2 regions of the Anoxybacillus sp. TBDG-1 genome follow, and region 1 is predicted to be linked to the other one. Evidence: riboswitches for the same ligand, from Rfam matches in the RefSeq annotation. Region 1 holds a riboswitch; the other holds the start of a gene.
The links. Region 1 has a riboswitch for cyclic di-GMP ahead of ACYQY7_RS07640 (methyl-accepting chemotaxis protein). Riboswitches for the same ligand answer to the same signal wherever they lie in the genome.

Region 1 (14,961 bases):
GTTCGACAGATTTCAAAGAAAGCATCGGCTCGCCACCTGTAATGCTTAACGAGCGCAAATGCGGAATTTCATCGAGGCGGCGAAGAAGAAGTTCAAGCGGCAGCGCCTCAGGATCTTTTGTGCGCAACGTATAACCAACGGCGCAATGCTCACAACGCATATTGCAAAGCGTCGTTGTCGTAAATTCAATATTTGTCAACTGCATGCTTCCGTACTGTTCAACATCCATATATGCTTCCCACGGATCAAATGTAGGGGTGATCGCTTGACGCAACAATGTTTCCATAACCAAGCTCCTTTTATTTTAAAATCGGACTAACGATAATTATGCAAAGTGAAGTGAATCGTTGTCAATGATGTTTCGATCGTGTACGATAAAGAAAAAGCGAGGTGACGACGTTGGGCAACGCAGTATCAGATGAAAATCTACAACTATCCTATTTGAAAACGCGCTTAAATATGTTTCTGGAAGTGCTTGAAGCGATTGATCCAGAAACAGCTGAATTAGAAGACATTGACCGTCTCATTCAAATGATTGATGATTTAGAAATAAAATACGAGCGGTTTAAAAAAGATTGGGAAAAAAGTCGCTAAGCGGCTTTTTTTCACATTTGGAAAAGATGTATAATACAAATGGAGAATTCAAAAAATTGTTACATATTGAACAAAGGGGAAGGGAATAGTGATGGAAAAGTTTCAAGAAAGTATGTACAAGCTGATCGTTGAAACGTCAACGAAGTTGCCAAAAGATGTACGACGTGCCATTGCGAAAGCAAAGTTACGTGAGAACGCAGGAACGAGAGCAGCGATGTCGCTTGCGACGATCGTGCAAAACATTCAAATGGCAGACGAAAATGTATCGCCGATTTGCCAAGATACAGGTTTGCCGACATTTAAAATTAAAGTGCCTGTAGGTGCCAATCAAGTGGAGATGAAAGAGGCGATTCGTCGAGCGATCGCTCAAGCAACGAAAGACGGCAAATTGCGCCCAAATTCGGTCGATTCGTTAACAGGTGAAAATAGCGGCGACAACTTAGGGATCGGGTTGCCTGTCATGAAATTTGAACAATGGGAAAAAGATTACATTGATGTTCGCTTAATTTTAAAAGGTGGCGGCTGTGAAAATAAAAACATTCAATATAGCTTGCCTTGTGAATTAGAAGGGCTTGGTCGCGCAGGACGCGATTTAGACGGCATTCGCAAATGTATTTTACATGCGGTGTATCAAGCGCAAGGACAAGGCTGTAGCGCAGGATTTATTGGCGTTGGCATCGGCGGTGACCGCTCTGCTGGATATGACTTAGCGAAGGAGCAGCTGTTCCGCCCTGTTGACGATGTCAATCCGAACGAAGATTTGCGCAAACTAGAAGAATACATTATGGAAGCTGCCAATAAACTCGGCATCGGCACGATGGGATTTGGCGGAGAGACGACGCTTCTTGGCTGTAAAATTGGTGTCATGCATCGCATCCCAGCCAGCTTTTTCGTTTCCGTCGCATACAATTGCTGGGCGTTCCGCCGCTTAGGTGTAACCATTGATCCGCATACAGGTGACATTCAAGAATGGCTATATCAAGAGGGAGACGACGTCGACTTCCAACGGGAAGAAACGGAAGTTGTGGGCGAAGCGCGCGAAGTTGTGCTTGAAGCGCCAATTACAGAAGAACAAATTCGTTCGCTAAAAGTAGGCGATGTCGTTCGCATTAACGGCATGATGTATACAGGACGCGATGCGATTCATAAACATTTAATGGATCATGACGCCCCTGTTGATTTAAACGGTCAAATCATTTATCACTGTGGACCGGTGATGTTAAAAGATGAAAACGGAAAATGGCACGTGAAAGCAGCTGGTCCGACGACGAGCATTCGCGAAGAGCCGTATCAAGGGGAAATTATGAAAAAGTTCGGCATTCGCGCTGTCATCGGAAAAGGCGGCATGGGGGCAAAAACATTGGCGGCGTTAAAAGAACATGGTGGTGTGTACTTAAACGCTATCGGCGGTGCAGCTCAATATTATGCAGATTGCATTCAATCCGTTGAAGGTGTCGACTTTTTAGAATTCGGTATTCCAGAAGCGATGTGGCATTTGCGTGTAAAAGACTTTACAGCCGTCGTCACGATGGATTCACATGGCAACAGCTTGCACGAAGATGTCGAAAAATCATCGCTTGAAAAATTAGCCCAATTTAAAGAGCGCGTATTTTAATGAAAAATCCGTCTAGCGAAGCAGCTAGGCGGATTTTTTATGCTTCTTTTTGCACAACCTATCATGGAAAGGAATTGGGAGGTGTAAGCAGTGAAAAAAATCATCATGTTGTTTTTCTTCTTTTTATGTTTGCCGCTCAGTCAGGTAGAGGCGATGTCATGGGGATTTAAGCGAAGCGAAAATCACATTCCTCCTTCTGCAGGAAAACATTTGGACGAGTTACTCGCCAAATACGATGCATTTTATTTAGGCGATCCGATGAAAAAATATATTTACTTAACGTTCGATAACGGATATGAAAACGGTTATACTGCCCAAATTTTAGACGTGCTCAAACAAAAAAAAGTTCCTGCTACGTTTTTTGTGACCGGCCATTATTTGCAATCGGCCCCCGACTTAGTGAAGCGGATGATAAACGAAGGGCATATTGTTGGCAACCATTCATGGCATCATCCTGATTTAACGACCGTTAGCGATGAAAAATTGCGTGAAGAGCTTGAAATGGTTAGAAAAAAAACAGAGTTGTTGACGGGGCAAAAGCATATGCACTATATGCGTCCACCGCGCGGCGTTTTTAATGAACGGACGCTTGCGGTCGCACGCGAACTCGGCTATTACCACGTCTTTTGGTCATTAGCGTTCGTCGATTGGCACGTTCACGATCAAAAAGGATGGTCATATGCTTACAATAACGTCATGAAACAAATTCATCCGGGCGCCATTATACTGCTGCATACAGTATCTAAAGATAATGCCGATGCGCTTGCCAAAATTGTTGACGATTTGCGAAAAGAAGGATATGTTTTTAAAAGCTTAGACGATCTCATGCTGCAAAAAATGAATATTCCTGCTTGGCTTTTTTCCCTTTGACGATGTGCAAAGGGATTTGTTTCGTTATAATATAAGGAAAAAGGTAGGAATAGACATGTGGCAACAACGAATTGAAGTAGAAGCTCCATACGATTTTTCACGTGTATTAGAGCGGTTAGCGCAAGATCCGTTAGCTGTAGTAGACATAGAAAAGCAACAGCTAGTGATCCCGCTTTATATAAATGAAACTCCGATTGCTGTTTTCGTTCGCAGCATCGGGGCAAAACAAGCACCGGCTTTTCTTGTTGAAGCGCAGTACGAACAATTAAAAGAAGCGATATTGTCCCGTCTGTTTCACATATTACATTGGGATCGCTCCCTTTTGCCAATTCACGAACATTTTTTACAAACGGAATTGCGGGAAATTTTCCGTGAACATGAAGGGACGCCGCTTATTTTAGAAGCGGATTTATATTTTTGCTTGATCAAATGCATTATTCACCAGCAGCTACATATGAAAGTGGCGTACAAAATGACGGAGCGGTTTGTGAAAACGTTCGGGCGAGAAACGGACGGTATATGGTTTTATCCGCGCCCAGAACAAATTGCTCGCTTATCGTACGACGAACTGAAAGCGTTGCAGTTTAGCCAAAAAAAGTCGGAATATATTATCGATATTTCGCGGCTTGTTGCCGAAGGAAAATTATCACTAGACAAACTAGCGGAGGCAACGGATAAAGAAGTGATGGACACCTTGCTTCCATTGCGCGGTATCGGACCGTGGACGGTGCAAAACTTCCTGTTGTTTGGGCTCGGTCGTCCGAACTTATTTCCAAAAGCTGATATTGGCTTACAGCGAGCAGTGCAGAAACTACTTTCATTAGAAACGAAACCTTCAATGGCGCAAATGGAGGCGTTAAGCAAGCGATGGGAGCCGTATTTAAGCTACGCGTCGCTATATTTATGGAGAAGTATTGAATAGGAGAGATCGCCATGTTACAACAAGGACAACAATTTCCACTCACCATTAAACGATTAGGCATTAACGGAGAAGGTGTCGGCTATTTTAAAAAACAAGTCGTGTTCGTTCCGGGGGCGCTTCCGGGAGAAGAAGTCGTCGTTCAAGCGACGAATGTGTATCCGACGTATGCGGAAGGAAAAATCGTGCGCATTCGTAAACGATCCCCACACCGTGTAAAACCACCTTGTCCTGTATATGACCAATGTGGCGGCTGTCAACTGCAACATTTAGACTATAACGCACAGCTTGAAGCAAAGCGCGATATTGTCATTCAAGCGCTTGAACGCCATAGCCGACTAAATATTGAAGCGCTCGATATTCGTCCGACGATTGGGATGGACGACCCGTGGCATTATCGCAACAAAAGCCAATTTCAAACAGGAGTGAAAAAGGGGCGTGTCATCGCTGGACTCTACAGCATGAACTCGCACGAGCTCATTGACATCGACCGCTGTTTCATTCAACATGACGCCACAAACCGTGTCACAACGGTCGTGAAAACGATTTTGCAACATTTGCGCATTCCGATTTATCACGAGCGGAAAAGAACAGGTGTCGTGCGCACGATTGTAGCACGTGTCGGGTTTTTTACAGGCGATGTGCAGCTTGTCGTTGTGACAGCGACGAAAGAATTTCCGCGCAAAGAACTATTTGTAGCGGAAGTGAAACGCCGATTGCCAGAAGTGAAATCGATCGCTCAAAACATAAACGGACAAAAAACGTCGCTTATTTTTGGCGATGAAACTATTGTGCTTGCCGGTGAGCCGTACATTCAAGAAGTGCTTGGCGACTTATCGTTTGAACTATCTGCCCGCGCCTTTTTCCAGCTTAATCCGATTCAAACGATAAGGCTATACGACGAAGTAAAAGAAGCAGCAGCACTAACGAAAAATGAACGCGTCGTCGATGCGTATTGCGGCGTCGGCACAATCGGTCTATGGCTTGCCCGTGAGGCGAAAGAAGTGCGCGGCATGGATACGATTCCAGAAGCGATTGACGATGCACGCCAAAACGCCGAACGTCATGGTTTTACAAACGTCACCTATGCGGTCGGAAAAGCAGAAGTATTATTGCCAAAATGGGTGAAAGAAGGATGGAAACCGGACGTCATCGTCGTCGACCCACCGCGAACAGGCTGCGACAACGCCTTGTTAAAAACGATGTTACAAGTGAAACCAAAAACGGTTGTGTACGTCTCCTGTAACCCATCGAGCCTCGCTCGCGACATCGACACACTCGCAAAACGATATCGCGTCGAATACATTCAACCGTTTGACCTTTTCCCACACACTGCGCATGTGGAAAGTGTGGCGAAGTTGGTGAGGGAGTAGTCGATCTGGACGAGCATAGAAAAAAGGACAGATTTTTTGTAGAATGAAAGTATTCACAAAAAATGAAGATAGAGGGGAAACGTTAATGAAAAAAACGGTTTGTGTCGTAGGGGCAGTGATATTTGATAATAAAAATCGTGTGTTGTGTGCACTTCGGTCGGATACGATGATACTTCCTAAACTTTGGGAATTTCCGGGTGGGAAAATTGAAGAAGGGGAAAAAGAAGAAGAAACGTTAGTAAGAGAAATTTATGAGGAATTAGGATGTACGATTGAAGTACATGAAAAAATTGAAGAAGTGCATTATGAATACCCTCAAGTCATTGTCCATTTACTCACATATAGAGCGACAATTATTGAGGGAGAACCGAAGGCGAAAGAACATGCTGAATTAAGATGGGTCCCACTCGGAGATTTAAAATCTCTCGAATGGGCACCCGCTGATATTCCGACTGTAGAAGCTTTATTAGCGAATCAAGTCAATATATAAATCTTCCGGCACGGGATGATGTAGACGCCATGTGATGCTCATTGGTTTATCACCATAGCTCGATACATAATCGACTTCACCGAGATAAGTAAAAGGCAATGTCATTCCGTGCATTTCCTCAAATTTTCGAACAAATAGATGAATACGGATTCCAAGCTCTTTATGACGAATAAAATTTTGTCCGACCGAAGAGTTATGAGACGTTTGATTTTGGCTTTGCCAATGAAAATGTTTTTGATCGAGAAAATAATCTTTGTAATGTAAATGTTCTTTTACTCTTTCTGATTTATTTAAATTGACGAACAGTAAATAATGATTTCTAACTTTACTTACTCCTTCTCGCCACGATCCTTCTTTTACTCCTGCTTCAAATAAGAAAATTAAATCGTTTCGCGTATAGTTTTGATAAAGAGTAAGCTTTTCTCCTTTAGCTAAAAATTTTTCAGGACGATACGTTCTCCTAAATTCAATAAGTCCATAGTCGATACGGTCTTTGATGTAATTGGAGAACTGCGTATTCTCTGTTAAAGTAAGAATGTCGCTATTCAAGATGAACTGGTGACCATTTCGTTGTCCCAACGACCATTTTTGTTTTTTATATGTCGATGCGAGGCGGTCCATCGATTGCATAATCATCTTTTCATGTTTTTCTAACTGCACATCTACGGCAAATTTTTTGGCAAGTTGTTTTACGACATCTTCGCAAGACACAACGTTTTGTAATAAAGCTAACTGCAAAATAACGAAGTCGTAAGGCCACTTAATGGGAAGTTGATTTTCTAGCCGTTCAACGCACTCACACATCAATGGGTGGTGTAAAATCATTTGGTCAAGCTCGTTTATATCATTCATTTTTTCTTTTGTTTTGACCCATGAACGATACTTATATATGAAAAACGTTAAGCTTGGCGATTGCTCGTAATATAAAAAATCTAATATTTCTGGTGAGCGCCCAAGCTCATTTTTAAATTGTTGATATAGCATTTTTAACATATCTTTCGAGTTCATTTTAATGGAGTCAATACGATCTAAAATTTCCCTTTGCGTTACTGGGTCTAAATCGACATATGCGCCACCTGGTAGATCGGCAAATTCGTGTGTAATCGCAACACGGAGGGAATCTTTATCAAACGCTTTGTCGTTCAGTTGTCCAGCTAGAGCGAGCGGGATCATAAACGATTTTTGATAATTTCCTACAAAGTCCAAAACCGTCACAAACTCTTTTCCTTCTACTTTTCTTAGTCCTCTCCCTAATTGTTGAATAAATACAGTCGATGATTCGGTAGGTCTTAAAAATAATAAAAGATTCAAACTTGGGATATCAATTCCTTCGTTAAAAATGTTAACGGTGAAAACGAGTTCAAGTGGATCGTCCGGATTTTCTAGTCTCTTTATGATCTGTTCACGATATTCCACGCTATGTTCACCAGTTAAATATGTTGTGCAATATCCGCGTTTATTAAATTGTTCGCTCATATATTTTGCATGCTCGATATTTACACAAAAAGCGAGCCCAACGATACGATCGCCGTCATAACCATACGTGCGAATCATTTCAATAATAAAATCTGTTCGTTCGTTTGTTTTTAAAGCGTTCACAAGCAATGCTTCATCAAACATGCCGTTTTTTAATGGAATCTGACTATAGTCTACCGTACGATCTGAAATACCAAAGTAATGAAATGGTGCGAGCAACTGTGCGTCTAGCGCCCCCCTTAAACGTATTTCATATACAACGTTATGGTCACAAATTGCTAAAACATCTCTACCGTCCATTCTTTCCGGTGTTGCTGTTAAGCCAAGCAAAAATTTCGGCTGAAAATAACGAATAACTTTTTGATATGTGGGTGCTTCGGCATGATGAAATTCATCGATAATGATATAGTCAAATTCATGTTGCTCAAAATGTTGCAACGTTTCGTCTTTAGAGAGCGATTGAACGGTACTAAATAAATACGGTTTATCGAATTGTTTCACAGTTCCTGTTATTTTACCAAATAGATGGTCATTTCCTATCACATGTTTAAATGTTTCGATTGCCTTATCTAACAATTCTTCACGATGAGCGATAAATAAAAGCTTTTTTGGATCATATGCTTTGACATCAAAAGCTGCTAAATATGTTTTTCCAGTTCCAGTAGCAGCGATAATGACTCCTTTTGTGTTACCACTTTTTCTTGTGTATTCAAGGTTTTTTAATGCTTTTTTTTGCATATCATTCGGTGTCACACTTGATGTAACGATATATTCTTCTTTCGGCTCAGCAGCTAAAGGTTTGTTTTCTTTTCTTATTGTTTGTTGTTCGTATTTTTGGATAAATGCATGATCAAGAGAAATCGCATCTGTATGATTCCATATTTTCTCGAAAATTTCTTTTGTATGTTCATAAATTGGTAAAAAGCTTGTATCTGGTAGCTTTACATTTAGTTCATGTCCGTTCATGAGGGCTGAGTGTGAAATGTTTGACGAGCCAATGATTACTGTATTCAGTCCTGAACGTCGATGAAACATGTACGCTTTTGTATGAAAAGATTGTTGTTGTGTATCAATCATTTTTACTTGTACGTTCGAAAATTGCATGAGTTTTTCAAGCGCTTTTGCTTCTGTAATACCTAAATAGGTTGATGTAATAATACGTACAGGAATGCGTTCTTCTTCAAGCATAAGTAAAGGACGGATCAATAATTGTAGACCTGACATACGGATAAAGCTAACCATAAAATCAACAGAGTCGGCTGTGAGCATTTCATATTTTAATGTTTTGAAAAAGTTTTTCATTGTATGTTTGTCGTTATATAGTAAATGCAATCGAGACAAGAAAAAATCTTCTATAATCGGTATTTCCCGTTGTCCATACGTGTATGTAATCATAGAGATCGGCAAAGAAAAAGAATCTTCTTTGTCTGATACTAATGTAGAAATGTGTTGAGTTAGTTGCATAATTTCCTCAAAACGATTCTCTTTTGCCAAACTTTTTAGTTTGCGAGCGAGCTGTTTAGCGGAATGAAGAACGAGAACTTCAATGTAGTCTTTCGGTGATAGACGTTGTATAACACTTGTATCAGGATATTGTTTTGTAAGAAGTTGCAGTTCCTCAAAAAAACTTTTGTTCATGAAATAAAACCACCTAACACTTTTTTATAAAATTTTACCATGATATGTGTAGCATTTCCATCGCTGAAATGACATGATTACAGAGGAACATTCTATATCTCCTTTTCATTCTCGTTTTGTCACACGCCTCGGTTTCAATTTTTTATTGTTAAATTAAGCAAACAAAATGAGCCCAATGACATTTCGCCACGACAATCCACCCACACAGCACTATGAAAGAAAATAGGATATACTAATACATACAACCAAAACGTTAATTTGAACGTTTCATAAGGGAGGTAGCACGTTGGACGCAAATTGGAACTTTGACAATAGTTATGCCCGCTTGTCTGAGCGGTTTTTTACAAGGCTTCATCCGACGCCTGTCAATGACCCAAAGCTTGTTGTGCTCAATCGTTCGCTGGCAAAGGAGCTTGGGCTATGTGCGGAGGCGCTAGCGAGCGAGGATGGGGTGGCGGTGTTTGCCGGAAATCGAATTCCTGAAGGTGCGGAGCCTTTGGCGCAGGCGTATGCAGGACATCAGTTTGGATATTTTAATATGCTTGGCGACGGGCGAGCGATTTTACTTGGTGAACATGTGACGCCAGACGGAGAACGGTTCGATATTCAGCTGAAAGGGTCGGGACGGACGCCGTATTCGCGTGGGGGCGACGGGCGTGCGGCGCTCGGACCGATGCTTCGTGAGTATATCATTAGCGAGGCGATGTATGCGCTTCGTATTCCAACGACGCGCAGTTTAGCCGTTGTGACAACAGGGGAAGTTGTTATTCGCGAAACAGAGCTGCCAGGAGCGATTTTGACGCGCGTGGCAGCGAGTCATTTGCGTGTCGGGACGTTTCAATATGCGGCTCGTTTTTTATCGAAAGAGGAATTGCAACAATTAGCCGATTATGCGATAAAGCGGCATTACCCGAATGTTGAACACGCCTCCAATCGCTATCTTTTTTTGCTTAAAGAAGTGATGAAAAAGCAGGCGGCGCTTGTGGCAAAATGGCAATTGGTTGGATTTGTTCATGGGGTGATGAATACGGATAATATGACGATTAGCGGCGAGACGATTGATTACGGACCGTGCGCATTTATGGACGTGTACGATCCGAAAACGGTGTTTAGCTCAATTGATACGCAAGGGCGGTACGCGTACGGCAATCAGCCGTATATGGCTGGATGGAACATTGCACGCTTTGCAGAAAGCCTTTTGCCGCTTTTACATGACGAAGAACAAAAAGCGATGGAGATTGCGCAAGAGACGATTGCTCAGTTTCCGATGTTGTATGAAATGTATTGGCTACAAGGGATGCGCGCGAAGCTCGGACTTTGCACGGAAGGAGAGGAAGATAAAAAGCTTATCGGTGAATTGCTTCATCTTATGTACACCTATCGGGCTGATTATACGAATACGTTTCGCGCGTTAACGCTAGATGAGTGGAATTTTAACGAAAAAGAGTTTCGCGACTGGTACACACGTTGGCAACAAAGAATCGCCCGTCAAGACGTGACGAAAGATGAAGTACATGAACGAATGCGACAAAACAATCCTGCCATCATTCCGCGCAACTACCACGTTGAAGAAGCGCTTGCGGCAGCGGTTGAGCATGGGGATGATACGGTCATGGAGCGGCTGCTTCACGTGTTAAAATATCCGCATGCATACACGAAAGAACAAGACGAATATGCCGAGCCCCCTGCACCGTCTGATCGACCGTATCGGACGTTTTGTGGGACTTAGAAAAACTTCTCCTGTTTTGGGGAAGTTTTTTTGTATGGAAAGGGATGGTTGGTACGTTGTAATATTAAGAAAGGAAAGGGGGAGGAATATTGTTTCCATTTTTGCATGACAATTTATACATAAACGTAAAGCTCCCGAAAGGAACCATTGTTTTTCGGGAGGGGGATATGTGTGAGCATGTCGCTTTTATCGTCTCTGGTGTCATTCGGGTCGCAAAAATAGGGGAGAATGGAAAAGAAGTGAATTTATATCGCGTTTGTCGTGGGGAGTCGTGTGTGTTGACCATTTCAAGCGTATTGTCGCATTCACCTTTTCCGGCGACCGCGATTGTGGAAGAAGATGCGGAAGTACTAATTGTTCGGAAAGATACGTTTGCGAAGATGATGACAACAAATGTTGAGCTACAAACGTTCGTTTATGATATGGTGATGAATCGCTTTATGGCGATGATGCAAATGATTGAGCATATTGTATTTGAAAAGATGGATAAGCGCATGATTGAGTTTTTACTTACACGATGCAAAAACAGCAAGGCAAACACGATCGAGATGACGCATGAACATATTGCTGTGGAACTTGGAACGGCACGCGAAGTCGTCAGCCGAATATTGAAGCAATTCGAGCGGGAAGGATATATTCAACTAGCGCGTGGGAAAATAAAAATTGTGGACAAAAAAGGGTTATATGACAAATTTGCAACAATGTGACTTTATCACAGAACGTTTCCCTTTTTTCCTCTATGATTAAAGATAGATAAGAAGAGGGGAGGAAAAGAAAATGAAAGCTAATGTTGGTTCAGTTGATCGCATGATTCGATTCATATTAGGTATTGCACTATTAGGATTATTTTTCCTTGAGGGAAATATAAAATATGTCGGTATTTTAGGAATCGTTCTAATTGCTACGGCATTTATAAGATTTTGTCCACTTTATGTGCCATTTCGAATCAATACAACGAAAAAATAGCCTAAGCAAACGCTTGGGCTATTTTTTCGTTGAACTGAAAAAAGCAGGTGTCTATGGGCGTCTGTTTATTAATCTACTTTTAACACGAGTGGCTGTTAATTTGCCCGTTTATCATGCGATTGAATACGCCGTTCATATTTTCAGAACATAAAATATTTTTTGGATAAAAAGGTATATTTTTATTTATGTATTGACGATACAAAATGTTACCCTTTTAGTCATAAAGTATGAGTAAAATGTTTGTTGGAAAAAAGACATGTTCGTTATTTAGAATAATAAGGAATTTTTCAAATATGTAAGCAAAATAGATGCAAAAAGGGCTCTTCTCCTAGAAGGTAGTAAGTGAAGTGCAAAATACCTACTTCTTTTTTCATAGTTGTTGTGATAAAATGAAAATGTAAAAAATTGAATAATCGGCAAACTACTCGAAAGGGTAGGGCGCAAAGCTATAGGGGCTACGTCTATATGTAGATATGCCAGCCAGTTGCCCTTCTTGTGAAATATAAGAAGGTCTCATTCTCTAGGGAACATGTCGAACTATAGCTGCCTTTACTCACTTTGCTTGGGCAGCTTTTTTATTTTATTACGACATAGGAGGGAAGCATCATGAATTTAACAGTAAGAAAAAAATTAGTGTCGACGTTTCTTGTAGTACTATCAGTATTTATCGGGGTCAGTATACTTACATATAACCGGCTAGAGCAAATTGACGAACAATACTCGCGTGCGATGAAAGAAGGATTTGAACGAATTAACCTTGTGACAAATATGCAAAATGCGGTATTGCGCGAACAAATTGCGGTGCGAGGATATTTAATTAACGGAAAGCCTGAAAGTTTAACGGCATTTGAACAAGCGGCGAACGAATTTTTAGCGAATCAACAAACTATCGCGTCATTGCAACTAGAAGATGAAGCAAAGCAAGCAGTTGATCGCCTAGCGAAAGCAGAACAAGAGTATCGTAGCATTGCGAAACAAGCGATGGAGTTTAAAAAGCAAGGTCAAATGGATGAAATTTCACGCTTAATGAAAGAACGAGGAAATGCGCTAACGCTCGAGGTAACGGAAGCAGGCGAACAAGCGAGAGCGATTCAGCAAAAACATTTACAACAAATGAGTGAAACATTGTCTAAACAAGCAGAAAATATGAAATATATGACGCTCATTACGACTGGTATTGCTTTTCTCGTAAGTATCGCCATTGCAATTTATATTAGCGAAAAAATTGCCAAACCGGTTAGACAAATTTCTGAACATGCCGAAAAAATCGCACATGGCGATTTATCGTTGGATGATATTCATGTTGCTAATCGCGATGAAATTGGTGAATTAGCCACATCATTTAATCAAATGGTTCACCATTTGAAACGACTCATCCAACAAGTGAGCACAGCAACCGAGCATGTGTCTGCTTCGGCACAAGAGCTCATGGCAAGCGCGGAGCAGGCAAGTGCAGCGACAGAAGAAGTAACGACAGCTATTCAAGAAGTAGCCCAAGGGGCAGAAATGCAAGGAAAACATGCAGAAGAAAGCGTGGAAGCTATTGGTGAGATGGCAACAGGAATTGAGCGAATGGCTCAAACGGCTACCGTTGTAGCGAATTCTGTGACGGAGACAACGAAACAAGCGACTGTCGGACAGCAATATTTACAAAAAGTCGTTATGCAAATGAATACAATTAACCAGTCGACAAACGAAACGAATACAGTAATTAAAGAGCTAAATGAAAAATCAGCACAAATCGGAAAAATTGTCGATGTCATCGTCGGTATTGCTGAACAAACAAACTTATTGGCGCTTAACGCAGCCATTGAAGCGGCACGAGCAGGCGAACACGGAAAAGGGTTTGCCGTTGTAGCAGACGAAGTGCGTAAATTGGCAGAACAGTCGCGTGAGTCTGCAAATCAAATTGCACAATTAATTGAAATGATTCAACAAAATACAGGCCATGTTGTAAGTATTGTTGGAAAAGGAACGGAAGAAGTGAAACAAGGAACAAAATTAGTAGAAGAGACAGGAACATTTTTTGCGCAAATTTTGCGCTCGATTGAACAAGTAAATGCCCAAATTCAAGAACTATCAGCGGTTTCTGAACAAATGTCGGCCGGTGTTCATCAAGTGCATGCTTCGATGGATGAAGTATCGTCGATTGCGAAACACTTCGTTGAACGGACGGCTGAAATTTCCGCATCTTCTGAAGAACAGCTAGCATCAAGTGAAGAAGTAACATCAGCAGCTACATCGTTAGCTGAAATGGCAGAAAAACTACGCAATGCGGTTTCTACGTTTAAAGTTTAAGGTGTCCCTAGAATTTTCGGGACACCTTCTCTTTATTTTATGATTTTCTTCTTTTACTTTGGCGAATGCCAGCTGCTTCAGCACGTGCTTGTGCCTCTAAATCTTCATGATCGGCAAATTCGGCAGAAAACTCGACATCGTGACCGTCTGATTTCATCGTTTTTGGTACTTGTGGCATTTTTGATTTGTTTTTATCGCGCGCTTTTTGACCACGTGAACGTCCCATATGTGTCGCCTCCTTTCTTTCGCTACTAGCATGTGACGAATAGCGAAAAAAATGAATGGAGAATGTTGTTAATGACGAGCATGTTTGTCGGTAAACCCACCGGCTTGATCCGCGCGTTTGAAATCGCGGGCGTATGTCACTTCTTGTGCGCTAGAGAGCGTACTTTTCGTTTTCTCACGTTTCTTTTTGTCAGCCATATGTATCCCTCACTTTTGTAAAATTGTAACATTAACATTATGAGCAGAAAAGTAAAAAATTATCCAAATAAAAAAACCTGTTCGCACAGAACAGGTTTACGCTTCTTTTAATTGTTGTTCATCGTCAAGTTTTTGTTGGCGCATCGCATATAGTGTATAGTTGTCTTTTGAAATTTCATATAAGTTATATATGTCTTCGCCTTGATTCATTTCTTCCCATAATCGCTTTCTCGTTTCATTAGCAAGGGTGACGTAAGGAAGTTTTTCAGCAGCTTTTGTGGAGCGGACGTTGACTTTGCGAATGCGCATGAAGATTGTGTTGATGGAACGTTCATAAAACAGTTCGTTAAAGAAGGCATCTTTAGCAGGTTGGTTGTATCCTTTTCCATGATACGGCTTTCCAAGCCATGTGCCTAAAAAGCCAGCGCCATCTTCAATGTCAAATAAGTTAATCGTTCCAATCGGATTGCCCCACTCGTCTAAAATGGTGCGCGAGATAAGTTCGCCGCGTTCTTCAGCTTCAATCGTTTGTTTTGTAATAAACAAAAACTCTTCGTATGAATATGCTTT
Region 2 (14,961 bases), on a different contig from region 1:
AGACGCTATTTTATTCGTTTTTTTCGTTCCACGATGGAAATGGGAACGCTGGCGATATATGATTCGCGATCGAGAAATTGAACTCGAGCACGGAGTATGGATTCGAAAGCGTACCCTTATTCCCATCCATCGCGTTCAACATGTCGATGCAAAGCAAGGTCCGTTAGCTAGAAAATATAAACTTGCTTCCATTTACATTTATACAGCGGCAACAGCGCATGAAATTCCATTTCTTGATGAACAAGAGGCAGAAACGCTGCGTGATTACATTTCTTCTTTAGTAAAGGAAGATGACTATGACGCATGAGACGAAACGGTTACATCCGATTGCGATTGTCATTTACACGATGAAGCGGTTGAAACAAGGACCTTTTCTTGCCCTTGCCTTACTGATTGCGATAAAAGAGAAAACAGGTAATCCTTTTGCTGATTGGTCGCCGTTGTTTTTATTTCTTTTATACGCTATGTTTGCTGGATATATGTCATGGAAGCGATTTACATATCGTTTAGAAGAAAATGACATGTATATTGAACAAGGGATATTTGTAAAAAAGAAACGGTATATTCCGTTTGAGCGTATTCAAGGTATTTCACATTCGTCAGGGGTGTTACAGCGGCTTGTAGGTGTTGTGCAAGTACATATTGAAACAGCTGGAAGGCAAATTGATGAACCGGAAGTCGTGTTGCCAGCCGTTTCAATAGAAGAAGCCAATCAAATCGAGCGTGCAATACGCAAATTAAACGAAGGGAACTTGCTCATAAAGCATGAGACAGATGTTGTATTTACACTTCGTTTTGGCGACGTGCTTTTTTTAGCTGTAACAAGCGGCGGCGCTTTTGGTGTTATTGCGGCGATCGGTGCATTTCTTTCTGAATTTGATAATTTTATTCCGTTTGAACGGCTAAAAACGTTTTTACCAATAGATGATACGACTTCTACCATTGTACTTTTGTTTACAATGCTAATTATCGCTTATATTTTGTCTATCGTTGGTCATCTTTTGGGCTATATGAATTTTACGGTTGTGAAACAAAAAAACACGCTAATGATTACAACTGGGTTGCTGCAAAAAAAGAGTATTTCTACGCCTGTTGAACGTGTGCAAGGCGTTGTGATTAAGGAGAGCTTGGTTCGTCGATGGTTTGGGTATGTTTCTGTTCATCTTATTCATGCAGGTGGGTCGCTCGATGATGGAAAACATGGGAGTCTTTTGTTGTTTCCGCTCGTTCGAACAAATGAAGTCACTTCACTTATTGCTGCTTGTTTGCCTGAATATCGTTTGCATGATTCGTTTCAATCGTTACCTACACGTGCACGTTGGCGTTATATATTAAGACCCACTTATATCGTCATGCCGATTACGATCGTAGCAATCATATATTTCCAGCGATTTGAAACTCTTTTTTTTCTTTTGATCGCAATGTATATCGGTTATCGGACGTATAAACAAGCGGGAGTGGCGCTCGGGGGCAAGCAACTTGTGTTGAGACGTGGATGGTTGACGATCAAAACAGTATATATGCTAAAGCATCGTATTCAATCGTTGACGATGTCACAAACTCGTATGCAACAACGGGCTCGGTTATGTACCGTACGTGCAACAGTCATGCCTGGCATACGCATAAAAGTCGTTGATGTTGATGAACGTGAGGCAAAAGCAATATACGAATGGTTTTTGGAAAATAAAGAATAAGCAATGATTGTGTCCCAAAAGAACACATTTTGGGACACAATTAAAGGAATTCGTCAATTTCCTGCAACACTTCTCCGATTTTACGGCCATGTACAATTAAATCTGCCCAATCATCGAATGGCGTCGGTTCCATATTCACGATAACAAGTTTTGCCCCGCTTCGTTTGGCGATGACAGGAAGCTCGTTCGCCGGCGATACTTGTAAAGAAGAGCCGAGCACAATCCATAAGTCCGCCCGTTCGGCTGCTGTCCATGCTTGTTCAATTGCATCATATGGCAACGATTCGCCAAATAAGACGACGGAAGGGCGCAAAAAGCCGCCACATGTGCACTCAACCTGCTTGTCTACATATCGTTTCGCATCGTACGTTTGCTTACAGCGCAAGCAATAGACGGTTCGCAACGTCCCGTGCAATTCGACGACATTTGTACTGCCTGCTTGTTGGTGAAATCCATCGACATTTTGCGTGACGATTTGATGAATAAGCCCTCGTTTTTGCCAATTGGCCAAAATCGTATGCCCAATATGCGGCCCGCATTCAAGAAGCGTGCGAATGCGATATTGGTAGAACGCGATAAATTCCCCGCGGTTATGTTTTAGCGCATACGTACTTGCTAATTGCTGCGGATTTTTCGTACGCCAAAGTCCTGTATTTGTCGAACGAAAATCAGGCAGCCCACTTTCTGTCGACATTCCTGCCCCAGTAAATACGACTGTATGCGAAGATTCTTTCAACCATCTTTCTAGCATAACTGTCCCCCTTTTTTTATCATACCATTTCTATCTTCGACCGCTTCTTCCTTTATTTTCGCATATATTTACTAGAAAAATAAGGACTTTCGATTCATGTGCATGAAAATAAGCGAAGTATAATAAAAGCAAAGGCACAGCTAAGGAAACTTAGCGTCGCAAAGCTATAGGGGCTAAGGGGAGAACCTATGCCAGCCAGCTGCCATTACCAAAAAAACATACATATGAAACGGAGGAGAAGGGTAATGTTGAAAAAAGGATTACCGATTTTATTAGCATCGATGCTTATTGCTTCCCCTACTTTCGCAGCAAAGCATGACGGAAAACATGTAGAGAAGAGCCATATTGTTGTGAAAAAAGAAGAAGCGAAGAAAAAACAACAGCTAGCGCAAAAGAAAAAAGAAGAAGCAAAGAAAAAACAAGAACTAGCCAAACAGAAAAAAGAACAACAAATGTTGAAAAACAAATTAGTAGAATTAAATAAAAAGCTCGGTAAGATCGAATTGCGTTTGGATGAGATAACAGTAGCACTCGCAGCGCTTAGCATGTCAAACGAACAACCAGTGCAAACAGAAGAAACGCCGACACAGATCGAGCAAACAACAGACGAAACAACACAAGTAGTCAGTGAACAAGGTAGTACAACTGTGACAACTCTTGAACAATCGACAGTTGTGCAAACAGATGAAGATGACGAGGAAGAAAAACAAGAAGAACTAGACAAATGGATTGGAAAACTTATTTCTACTTCTAACCAGTTAAAAGCGGTGAAAAATGAAATTCGTGCGTTAGAAAAGAAATTGTCTTCAAATGACGCCAACATGCAAGCGTTAAAAGAAAAAGTGAAAGTGTTAGAAGAAAAAGTACAACAAAATAAAAAGAAGTTGTTTGAATTAATGTAATGGGTGCCTTTTGGTGCTCTTTTTTTTGCATATTTTGATGCAAAACGTAGACGATAATAATTGTTTGAAAGGAGGAAAGCGGGATGAACATCATACGTGCACAACAAATTGCCGAGTCACCTGATATGAAAGATGTGACGTATCGCGGGAAATCTGTCTATATCGAACATGTCGATACGCAAACAGAAATGGCAACGATTCATTTTTTAGACAACCCTGAAAAGCAACAGCGCGTTCCTGTTTCACAGTTAGAGGAACATTAAGCGGTCGGGATGTGACAAAGCAACTTGTTTGTCACATCCTTTTTTGTTGAAGTAAATCAATAAATAAATGTATAAGTTTGTTGTCTTTCATGGTTGGTGCATAAAGATAAGAAAACGTTCGGTAAAAAGGAGGATGCTTTAAGCAGACGATCGATAAATGACCTTGTTTTAATTCACGCTCAATCACATGGCGTGAAAGAAAGGCTAATCCGTTTCCGCGCATTAACGTTTCTTTAATTCCTTGATTGCTGCTAATGATCATAAGCGATTTCACTTTTAGCCCGTTTGAGCGAATGAAATGATGAAAATATTCACGTGTGCCTGATCCTAATTCACGTGTAATCCATAGTTGATTTTGTAGATCGTTTATCGATACGGCTTGTTGGCAAACGAGCGGATGGTCGTTCGAAGCAACGATAACTAGCTCATCTTGCATAAACGGGTATACCGTAAGCTCTTTTTCATTCGTTTGTCCCTCAATTAAACCGATATCCGTTTGATACGTGCGGACGAGCTCTACAATTTCTTTCGTATTGCCAATGATGACTTCGAGATGCAAGTCTGGGTAATCGTTTTGTAAAGCAAATAAAAAAGAAGGTAGCACGTACTCTCCAATTGTAAAGCTAGCCCCGATTTTTAATGTCCCTTTCACACAATCGTGATGTTGTAAAATGTCTTGTTTTGTTTGCTCGTACAAGGCAATCATCTTTTTCGCCCGATCGTAAAGCAGTTCTCCCGTTGGCGTCATTTGTAATTTTTTCGGCGAGCGAATGAATAGTTTCGTTTGGAATTCTTTTTCTAAATTTTTAATATGCAAGCTCACACTCGGTTGGGATAAATGAAGAATGTCTGCTGTTTTTGTGAAATTTTTCACCTCGACTAATGTAATAAATGTTTTTAATTCTTCGTACACGACGATCGCTCCTTAGTTATTAAAAAAATAAATAGTTCTGATAATTTATATTTATTTTACTAATTTTATTTTTTGCGGTAAAGTCAAATAAAACATACTTGATTTATAGGAATAGTAGAAAAAAGAGGTGAACAAGGTTGCCATTTCAAGTGACAAACAGTCCATTTAATGAAAAACAAGTTGAGCTCCTGAATTGGCTTTTGCCGACATTAACGCCAGCACAAAAACTTTGGCTAAGCGGGTATTTAGCTGCAACCGAGTCGGTCGGAGCGCTTCAACAAGAAGCATCTATAACGAAAGAAGTGACGATCCTTTACGGGTCGCAAACAGGAAACGCACAAAAATTGGCGGAAAAAGCAGGGGAAGCACTCAAACATCGCGGGTTTCATGTGACCGTTTTCTCGATGCTTGATTTTAAGCCGAACGAGTTGAAAAAAATCAATACGTTGCTCATTGTCGTTAGCACATACGGAGAAGGTGAACCACCAGATAACGCCTTGTCATTTTACGAATTTCTCCATAGCAAGCGCGCACCGAAGCTCAATCATCTTCGTTTTTCGGTATTGGCGCTCGGCGATACGTCGTATGAGCATTTTTGCAAGACGGGAAAAGATTTCGATAAACGGTTAGAAGAGCTAGGCGGCAAGCGGTTATACGAGCGCGTCGATTGTGACGTCGATTACGAAGAAGCGGTAGCGAAATGGCTTGAAGGGGTGCTGAACGAGCTAGATAAGCACGGAGCGGTTTCCGTAGCAGCGCCCTCTGCACAAGTAAAGCCAACTGCGCTTTATTCACGAAAGCATCCGTTTCAAGCAGAAGTATTAGAAAACATCAATTTAAATGGACGCGGTTCAAATAAAGAAACGCGCCATATCGAATTATCGCTCGAAGGTTCAGGGCTTGTATTTGAACCAGGCGATTCGCTCGGTGTTTTTCCGACAAACGACCCAGAACTTGTCGACGCCATGATTGAAAAAATGAAATGGAGTCCAGACATACTTGTTTCTATTGAAGAAAAGGAAGAGCCGTTACGAGAAGCGTTGTTGTCGCGGTTAGAAATTACCGTATTAACCGAGCCATTATTGCAAGCATTTGCTTCGTTTTCGGGCGACCCAGACTTCCATGCGCTCCTTTCTTCTGAGCAAGAAGCGAAAAGAAAAGAATATATGAAAGGACGCGATGTGCTCGATGTTCTTTGTGACTTCGGTTCGTGGGAGATGACACCACAGCAGCTCGTCTCTTCATTACGAAAGTTGCAACCGCGCTTTTATTCAATCGCAAGTAGCTTGCTAGCTTATCCAGATGAAGTGCATATCACCGTTGGCGCGGTTCGTTACGAAGCACATGGGCGCTTACGGAAAGGAGTGTGCTCAACGTTTTGTGCCGAACGTTTACACATTGGTGACAAACTTCCTGTGTTCGTTCATCACAATCCGAACTTTAAACCGCCGAAAGACGCACATACACCAATTATTATGATTGGGCCAGGTACGGGGGTTGCGCCGTTCCGTAGCTTTTTACAAGAGCGTGAGGCGATGGGGGCGAAAGGGAAATCGTGGCTGTTCTTTGGCGATCAACATTTCGTGACAGATTTCCTTTATCAAACGGAATGGCAAACGTGGTTGAAAAACGGTGTGTTAACGAAAATGGACGTCGCATTTTCGCGCGATACAAAAGAAAAAGTGTACGTCCAACACCGAATGATTGAACAGAGCAAAGAATTGTTCCGATGGTTAGAAGAAGGGGCAGCCGTTTATGTTTGTGGCGACAAACAACGCATGGCGCGCGACGTTCACCAGACGCTTATTCATATTATCGAAAAAGAAGGGCAGATGAGTAGCGAACAAGCGGAAGCGTATATAGCAGAGATGCAAAAACAAAAACGGTACCAACGAGACGTATATTAGGGGGGATCATTGTGGGAAAATTTTTATTAACCGCGCCAGATGGACAGCCAAGCGATGTTGAACGCATTAAACGAGAAAGCAACTATTTGCGCGGCACATTGAAAGAAACGATGGAAGATCGCATCACCGCCGGCATTCCAGAAGATGACAACCGATTAATGAAATTTCATGGCAGCTATTTGCAAGATGATCGCGATGTAAGAGCAGAGCGGCAAAAACAAAAATTAGAGCCAGCGTATCAATTTATGATTCGCGTCCGTACCCCAGGCGGTGTAGCGACACCAGAACAGTGGCTTGCGATGGATGAATTGGCGCGGACGTATGCGAACGGGACATTGAAGCTTACGACACGGCAAGCGTTTCAGTTTCATGGCGTATTGAAATGGAATATGAAAAAAACGCTTCAAGCCATTAATGATGCCCTACTGACAACGTTGGCGGCATGTGGCGATGTGAATCGAAACGTTATGTGCAACCCAAATCCGTACCAGTCAGAAGTGCATGCGGAAGTGTATGAATGGGCGAAAAGGTTAAGTGATTATTTATTGCCACAAACAAGAGCGTATTACGAAATTTGGTTGGATGAAGAAAAAGTAGCCGGTACACCAGAAGTAGAGCAAGAGCCGATTTATGGAGCACTGTACTTGCCGCGGAAATTTAAAATCGGCATTGCCGTCCCACCGTCAAACGATGTCGATGTATTTTCGCAAGACCTTGGTTTTATTGCGATTGTCGAACGAGGAAAGCTCGTCGGTTTTAATGTAGCGATCGGTGGGGGGATGGGAATGACGCATGGCGACCGCACGACATATCCGCAGCTAGCGAAAGTCATCGGTTTTTGTAAGCCAGAACAAGTCATTGATGTGGCAGAAAAAGTCGTCACGATTCAGCGCGATTACGGCAATCGCTCCGTACGAAAACACGCCCGTTTTAAATATACGATCGACCGATTAGGGCTTGAAGCTGTCAAAGCAGAATTAGAACGCCGACTTGGCTGGGAGCTAGAAGAAGCGCGTCCGTATCATTTTGAACACAATGGCGATCGCTATGGCTGGGTTGAAGGGGTAAACGATACGTGGCATTTTACGTTATTTGTTGAGGGCGGTCGAGTGAAAGATACGGATGATTATCCGTTAATGACAGGCTTGAGAGAAATTGCAAAAGTGCATACGGGCGATTTCCGTCTCACCGCTAACCAAAACTTAGTCATCGCCAATGTGCCAAGTGAGAAAAAAGAAGAAATTGATACGCTTATTAAGCGATACAAATTAACAGATGGGAAACATTATAGTGCCCTTCGCCGCAATTCGTTAGCCTGTGTGGCTTTGCCAACGTGCGGATTAGCGATGGCAGAAGCGGAGCGCTATTTGCCAAAACTGCTTGATAAAATCGAAGAAATTGTGGAGGAAAACGGGCTTTGTGACGAGGAAATAACGATTCGCATGACCGGCTGTCCGAACGGCTGTGCACGCCATGTGCTTGGAGAAATTGCATTTATCGGCAAATCCATCGGTAAATATAATATGTACCTCGGTGCGGCGTTTGACGGCAGCCGCCTCGGCAAGTTATATCGTGAAAATATCGGGGAAAAAGAAATTTTATCTGAACTTCGTATGCTCCTTTCTCACTATGCGAAAGAACGGCTTGACGGCGAGCGTTTTGGCGACTTCGTCATTCGTGCTGGCATTGTGAAAGAAGTGACAGACGGAACGAACTTTTATGATTAAGAAAATCGGTTTCCTGTTTGGGAGCCGATTTTCTTAACATATAATTAACAAAATATTTAAATAAATATAATATGTTTTTAACAAAAGAAAGATAAAATCAAAATCAGAAAAGTGAATAAAAAAGGTGGAGAAAAGGAGAAACCGTAACAACAGCGTGGATATGTCATTCTGCCGTTGTTTTCGGTTTCTTTTTGTTTACAAGGAGGAAGTTTGTATGTTTTTACAAGATCAATTTATTGCGACAATTAAGCAACCGAAGCATATTGAGCTATTTTTACAAACGAAGTGGAGAACAGCACTACTGCAAACCGGTACAATTAGCGTCATCAAAAGGTACGTTGAGTTGTTAAAAGCTCATGATCGCTATGTATTTGTACATATCGAAAAAATACCGGGCATTAGTTATGACAAAGAGGGATTACAGTTTTTATCAAAATTTGTTCAACCGCACGGAATTGTTTCGACAAAAAGCACGTTGATTCAGTTAGCGAAAAAGGAAAAGCTATGGACAATTCAACGTTTATTTTTAGTAGATACAGACGCCGTTGAAAACGGGCTACAAGCCATTCAACAAGTTATGCCAGATGCGCTTGAAGTTATGCCTGGCATCGTACCTGACATGGTTGATCATTTAGTGAAGCAAATAAAAATTCCAGTTATTACAGGAGGATTAATCCAAAATCGTGGTCAAATGGTTCAAGCATTACGAAAAGGAGCACAAGCTGTATCGACGGGAAATCCGTTATTATGGAAAATAGCTGAGAAAGAGGGATTACAATGATTGAATTGAGGAATGTAAGTAAGTCTTACGATGGAAAAACATTTGTTCTTCATGATATAAGTGTACAAATTCAAGAGGGGGAATTTTTTGTTCTTGTTGGTCCGTCAGGATGCGGGAAAAGTACGTTGTTACGCATGATTGCTGGTTTAGAGTACATTACCGATGGACAATTAAAAATAGCAGGGAAAGAAATGAACAATACGCCACCAAGCGAACGATATATATCCATGGTATTTCAAAACTATGCGTTATACCCACATTTAACTGTTGAAAACAATATAATGCTAGGATTATATACTGCGAAACTGTCAAAGGAAGAGAAGCGAAGACGTTGTAAAGATGTAGCTGAAATGTTAGGCTTAACGGATTATCTTCAAAAGAAACCGCGTCACCTTTCGGGAGGGCAAAGACAACGAGTAGCACTTGCACGAGCTATCGTTTCTCAAAAACCGATTTGCCTAATGGATGAACCACTATCGAATTTAGATGCAAAATTGCGTACACATATGCGTTCATACATTCGTCAACTGCAACGTCAACTTGGTATGACAATCATCTATGTGACACACGACCAAGTAGAAGCAATGACGATGGCTGATCGGATGATGATATTATATGATGGACGAATTCAGCAAATTGGCGAACCGTTGTATGTATATAACAATCCGAACAATACATTTGTTGCTTCATTTATTGGTTCTCCTCCAATGAATATGGCTAAAGTACATAAGTTAAACGATTTATTTTTATTACAACAAGAATGGATTGTAAAGATTGCTCATCACGCGCAAATGGACAATAAATATGGAACGATTGGTGTTCGACCAGAACACATTAGACTTGCACATGAACACGAGCCACATGTATGGCTAACAGTTACACATGTTGAACGGCTAGGTACAGAAACACTTGTTACATTAAAACTAACAGAACAAGATGAATGGATTGCTCGGTGGCATGGGCAACATCCAATTGAAGTAGGACAACAAGTACGTATTTCAATTCATGACGAGCACGTTCTATTTTTCGATGAAGAAGGGAAAAGAATAGTGAAAGAGGGAGATAAGTATGTCACATACGATGAAACGAGCTATTGAAGGAGTTTTATATATTTTTCCTTCTTTCCTCCTATTTTCAATTTTTGTTTTTTATCCAATGGTTCAAACAGGCTACTTAAGCTTGCATATGACGGATTTCCAAGGAAACCCAACGGCATATGTTGGATTAGAACATTTTCTTTATTTACTGGAAGATCGAAATTTTAAAGAGAGCATGAAAGCGACGTTTTTGTTTGTTTTATACACTGTTCCTCCAACGGTAATTATTTCTTTCTTCTTAGCTCTTTTAGCAAATGAAAAACTAAGAGGAATACAGCTGTTTCGTACATGTTTTTCTTCGACGCTAGGAATGAGTGTGGCGGCATCTTCTGTCATTTGGATGTTTATGTACAATCCTGCTGTAGGAATAATAAACAAACTTATTGTTGCATTTGGCGGTGAGGAACGTCAATGGCTACTCCATCCTGATACAGCCTTAATTGCTGTTGCCATTGCAACAGTTTGGATGAATATCGGCTTTTCTTTTTTAATTTTACTAGGCGGGCTTCAAAATATTGACGTCACATTATATGAAAATGCAAATGTTTTAGGACTCAGCCGCATGTATCAACTATGGCGCATTACTATTCCATTATTATCACCGACTTTATTTTTCATTGTGACTGTTTCACTTATCCATTCTTTTCAAACATTTGGGCAAATCGATATTTTAACGAAGGGCGGTCCTATGAATGCGACAACTGTACTTGTTTACTCCATTTATCGGGAAGCGTTTATCAATTATAATTTCGGGTTTGCAAGTGCTCAAGCAGTAGTATTGTTTTTGATCGTGCTAGTTGTGACGTTTTTACAATTTGTACTTGTTGAAAGGAAGGTGCATTATCAATGAACCTTCTAAAAAAAATCGTGTTGTATGCCATGTTAGTTGTTTGTGCAATCATTTTGATGTTTCCGATGATGTATGCATTTCTTATTAGCTTTCTAAGCGGTGCTGAGCTTTTACAAGGAAGGTGGTGGCCAAATGATTGGTCTTTTCGAAACTATGCAGCTGCATTTGAAAAAGTTCCGCTAGCGAGATATTTGTGGAATAGTTTTTTTGTTTCATTCGTTGTGATGATTGGACAGCTAATTGTCTCTAGTTTGGCGGCATATGCTTTTGTTTTTCTTCGTTTTCCTGGGAGAAATGTATTGTTTTTTTTAACAATTACAACGATGCTTATTCCTTGGGAGGCAACAGTCATTCCAAACTATTTAACTGTTCAAGCTTTAGGATGGACGAATAATTACTTCGGTTTAACGGTTCCGTTTTTCGCTTTGGCTTTCGGCATATTTTTGTTGCGTCAACATTTTAAAACCATTCCATTTGAGCTATACGAAGCGGCACAAGTATCAGGCATAAAACATTTTCGTTTTTTCTGGTATGTCGTTTTGCCTCTTTCAAAAACAAGTTTAACTACATTAGGAATTTATAGCTTTCTAACAACATGGAATATGTATTTATGGCCGCTCCTTGTAACGAATGATGAACGTGTACGAACGGTTCAAATTGGCTTAAAACAAATGCAAACGCAAGAAATGGCGACGGAATGGGGGGTGGTGATGGCTGCGGTAATGATTGTTATTTTACCAACGTTACTTTTATTATTTGTTGGGCAAAAGCAATTGCAAAAAGGTTTGATGCAAGGAGCAATTAAATAGTTAGGGGGAATTAATTGTGAAAAAATGGATATATGCGTGTATGTTAGCGTCAACTCTAGCAGGATGTAGCGATAGCAATGAAGAGGCAACATCACAAGTGAAAGAGGAGGAATCATCGCCAAAAACAGAAGTGATTTTTTGGCATGCGATGAGTGGGGATTTAGAAAAAGCGTTAAATGAAATTGTGGATGATTTCAATGCTTCACAAACAGAAATTGAGGTTAAACCCGTATTTCAAGGAACGTATGAAGAGGCGTTGACAAAATTTAATGCCGTAGCTGGAACAAAAGATTCACCGACTATTATGCAAACATTTGAAATTGGGACAAAATATATGATTGAAAGCGGGAAAATTGAACCTGTCCAAACGTTAATTGATCAAGAAGGGTATGACGTATCACAATGGGAAAAAAATATTGTAAATTACTATACGGTAAATGGAAAAATTTACTCTATGCCGTTTAATTCATCGACACCTGTACTTATTTACAATAAAGATGCTTTTAAGGAAGCTGGTTTAGATCCAGAAAAACCTCCAATGACATATAGTGAATTAAAATCAGCAGCGAAAGCGTTAACGAAAGATGGGAAATATGGTTTTTCAATCTTGAATTATGGTTGGTTTTTTGAACAAATGTTAGCTGTACAAGGTGGTCTTTATGTAAATGAAGACAATGGGCGAAAAGGAGAAGCAACAGCAGTAAAGTTTAATGGAGAAGAAGGGCTACGTGTATTTCAACTCATTTATGATATGTATAAAGAAGGAACGTTTTATAATGTCGGTCAAAACTGGGATGATATGCGTGCTGCTTTCCAATCTGGAAAAATGGCTATGTATTTAGATTCTTCAGCAGGAGTAAGGACGATTGTTGATCATGCGCCGTTTGAAGTCGGAGTATCTTATTTGCCAGTTCCAGATGATGTCGAAAGACAAGGAGTCATTATTGGAGGAGCGTCATTATGGTTAATGAAAGATGTGGATGATGCAAAGAAAAAAGCAGCATGGGAATTTATGAAATACGTGACGACTCCGGAAGTACAAGCAAAATGGCATGTTTATACAGGGTATTTTGCAGTCAATCCGGCCGCTTATGATTTGCCACTTGTGAAAGAACAATGGGAAAAGTACCCACAACTTAAAGTAACAGTAAACCAATTGAAAGAAACGAAGGCCACACCAGCGACTCAAGGAGCATTAATCTCTGTTTTTCCACAAGCGCGTCAGCGTATTGTTAGCGCTATGGAAAGTTTATATCAAGGTGTTGATCCAAAACAAGCGCTTGAGCAAGCAGCTAATGAGATAAATCGCGAATTAGAAATGGCGAAAAAACGATAAATAAGAAGGGTGTCCACTAGGGCATCCTTTCATTATGAGAGGAGTAGAACAATCATGTATATTTATGCTCATCGAGGATTTAGCGGGGAGTATCCTGAAAATACAATGATTGCTTTTCAACGAGCGTATGAGCTAGGGGTAGATGGTATAGAATTAGATGTCCAAATGACAAAAGATGGGGAACTAGTTGTTATTCACGATGAGTGTATAGAACGAACAACAGATGGGATAGGGTATGTAAAAGACTTTTCATTTCGTCAGCTTCGCCAATTAGATGCCGGAAGCTGGTTTCATCCTCGTTTTGCAAGAGAACGAATTCCAGCGTTAGCAGAAGTTTTGGATTGGCTATCTGATCAAAAAAGATCAATCATTTTGAATATTGAGTTAAAAAATGGTATAATTCATTACGATGGCATGGAGGAAAAATTGCTCACTTTGTTGTATTCATATCGTTCGTGGTCGCATCGTATTGTTTGCTCCTCCTTTTCTATTCGGAGTTTATATCGGTTGTATCAGCTTGATCCAAATGTTGATAAAGCCATGTTAGTAGAAGGTTCTCAATGTGATGTATTGGATAAGGCTCGTGTATGTCATGCAAAGGAAATTCATGGTGATTGGAATTTTTTAATTTCTCGGGAAGGAGAGGAAATCAGTAAAAAGATGGACATTTGCGTATACACTATGAATGATCCGCTTTTGCTTACTGAGTTGATTAAACGGGATGTAAAAGCGCTCATGACTGATTTTCCTAATTGTATGCTTAGGGGATGAATAAAAATATGTATTGGTTATATTTATCTGTAGCAATTATCTTCGAAGTCATCGGAACAACTGCGATGAAATGGTCGAATGGACTTACGAACATATGGGCGACAATTGTCATGTTTGTTTGTTACTTAATCAGTTTTACATCACTTGCTATGGCTTTAAAAGGAATTGATGTTTCCATTGCATATGCCATTTGGTCAGGATTAGGTATTGTATGCATTACGTTCATCGGTTTGTTTTTGTTTCATGAAATGATAAGTGTCAAAAAGATCGTAGGAATTGCATTTGTTATTATAGGCGTCGTTTTATTAAAAACAAATTAAATAAAGAAAGCGGTGGGTTTACATGATTGTTACAACAACAAACAGCATTGAAGGAAAGCAAATTGAGCAATACCTTGGCTTAGTGTCTGGGGAGGTCATTTTAGGCGCCAACGTTGTCCGCGATTTTTTAGCGAGCATTACCGATATTATTGGCGGTCGGAGCGGAACATACGAGAGCAAGCTAGCTGAAGGACGGGATATGGCTGTACAAGAAATGGTGAAAAAAGCGCGCAATATGGGCGCGAATGCAGTCATTGGTGTCGATCTTGACTTTGAAACGTTGCGCGATGGAATGATGATGTGCATTGCGACAGGTACAGCGGTGAAGTTGAAAGGGGAATAAAAAAGTTTGCGAAGAAGCTCGTGTGGCTTCTTCGCAAAGTGTTGAAAAAGTGGAGCGTCAAGAAAAAAGTTCACGAAAGACGTGGGCTTTTTCTTTCTTTAGATTGTCGAATTTTTAAAATACCTTAACTTAAGGAAGATAAACTCACAAATATGCAACCACTTACCGGTGTGAGCTACCTAAAGTATACAATTGAAAAACGGTTTTGCCCTTGACAAAATCGTTTTTCAACAGTCTGAAGGGTTTTGCCAAAGGCCTTTGGTATGTTTGATTTTCAAAGGATGATAAATTTTTTGTAACAAAATTACATGCATATTTAAGCATAACATGATTACTATTGTTATTGAAAAGTGTTTATGTTATATTTTAAATCGTAATAATTACTGTTATCAAGAGGTGATACAATGCAACCTTTTTTTATTATTGTTGGAGCTGGCCCAGCAGGAATTGGAATGGGAATTTTATTAAAACAGTTAGGAATAGAGAATTTTGGAATA

Region 2: it holds a riboswitch for cyclic di-GMP, as region 1 does, so the genes downstream of both, ACYQY7_RS06165 (hypothetical protein) here and ACYQY7_RS07640 (methyl-accepting chemotaxis protein) in region 1, are expected to answer to the same signal.

Annotation. Positions count from the first base shown of each region.
Region 1 is NZ_JBTZSY010000020.1:2,465-17,425, reverse strand. It holds gene yfkAB (radical SAM/CxCxxxxC motif protein YfkAB) at 1-286, opposite strand, end outside; gene ACYQY7_RS07690 (SE1561 family protein) at 400-594, shown strand; gene ACYQY7_RS07685 (fumarate hydratase) at 686-2,209, shown strand; gene pdaA (delta-lactam-biosynthetic de-N-acetylase) at 2,315-3,079, shown strand; gene ACYQY7_RS07675 (DNA-3-methyladenine glycosylase family protein) at 3,135-4,001, shown strand; gene rlmD (23S rRNA (uracil(1939)-C(5))-methyltransferase RlmD) at 4,013-5,371, shown strand; gene ACYQY7_RS07665 ((deoxy)nucleoside triphosphate pyrophosphohydrolase) at 5,457-5,861, shown strand; gene ACYQY7_RS07660 (DUF3427 domain-containing protein) at 5,838-8,975, opposite strand; gene ACYQY7_RS07655 (protein adenylyltransferase SelO) at 9,262-10,704, shown strand; gene ACYQY7_RS07650 (Crp/Fnr family transcriptional regulator) at 10,794-11,411, shown strand; gene ACYQY7_RS07645 (YgaP family membrane protein) at 11,482-11,670, shown strand; cyclic di-GMP riboswitch class I at 12,076-12,162, shown strand; gene ACYQY7_RS07640 (methyl-accepting chemotaxis protein) at 12,277-13,968, shown strand; gene ACYQY7_RS07635 (YfhD family protein) at 14,006-14,194, opposite strand; gene ACYQY7_RS07630 (YfhE family protein) at 14,263-14,391, opposite strand; gene ACYQY7_RS07625 (GNAT family N-acetyltransferase) at 14,488-14,961, opposite strand, start outside.
Region 2 is NZ_JBTZSY010000014.1:32,008-46,968, reverse strand. It holds gene ACYQY7_RS06180 (PH domain-containing protein) at 1-307, shown strand, start outside; gene ACYQY7_RS06175 (PH domain-containing protein) at 297-1,694, shown strand; gene ACYQY7_RS06170 (NAD-dependent deacylase) at 1,735-2,445, opposite strand; cyclic di-GMP riboswitch class I at 2,569-2,652, shown strand; gene ACYQY7_RS06165 (hypothetical protein) at 2,691-3,347, shown strand; gene ACYQY7_RS06160 (small acid-soluble spore protein H) at 3,431-3,610, shown strand; gene ACYQY7_RS06155 (LysR family transcriptional regulator) at 3,642-4,523, opposite strand; gene ACYQY7_RS06150 (assimilatory sulfite reductase (NADPH) flavoprotein subunit) at 4,661-6,430, shown strand; gene cysI (assimilatory sulfite reductase (NADPH) hemoprotein subunit) at 6,442-8,157, shown strand; gene ACYQY7_RS06140 (glycerol-3-phosphate responsive antiterminator) at 8,372-8,938, shown strand; gene ACYQY7_RS06135 (ABC transporter ATP-binding protein) at 8,935-10,035, shown strand; gene ACYQY7_RS06130 (carbohydrate ABC transporter permease) at 10,007-10,885, shown strand; gene ACYQY7_RS06125 (carbohydrate ABC transporter permease) at 10,882-11,694, shown strand; gene ACYQY7_RS06120 (ABC transporter substrate-binding protein) at 11,735-13,030, shown strand; gene ACYQY7_RS06115 (glycerophosphodiester phosphodiesterase) at 13,085-13,801, shown strand; gene ACYQY7_RS06110 (DMT family transporter) at 13,810-14,121, shown strand; gene ACYQY7_RS06105 (YbjQ family protein) at 14,144-14,464, shown strand; gene ACYQY7_RS06100 (NAD(P)/FAD-dependent oxidoreductase) at 14,869-14,961, shown strand, end outside.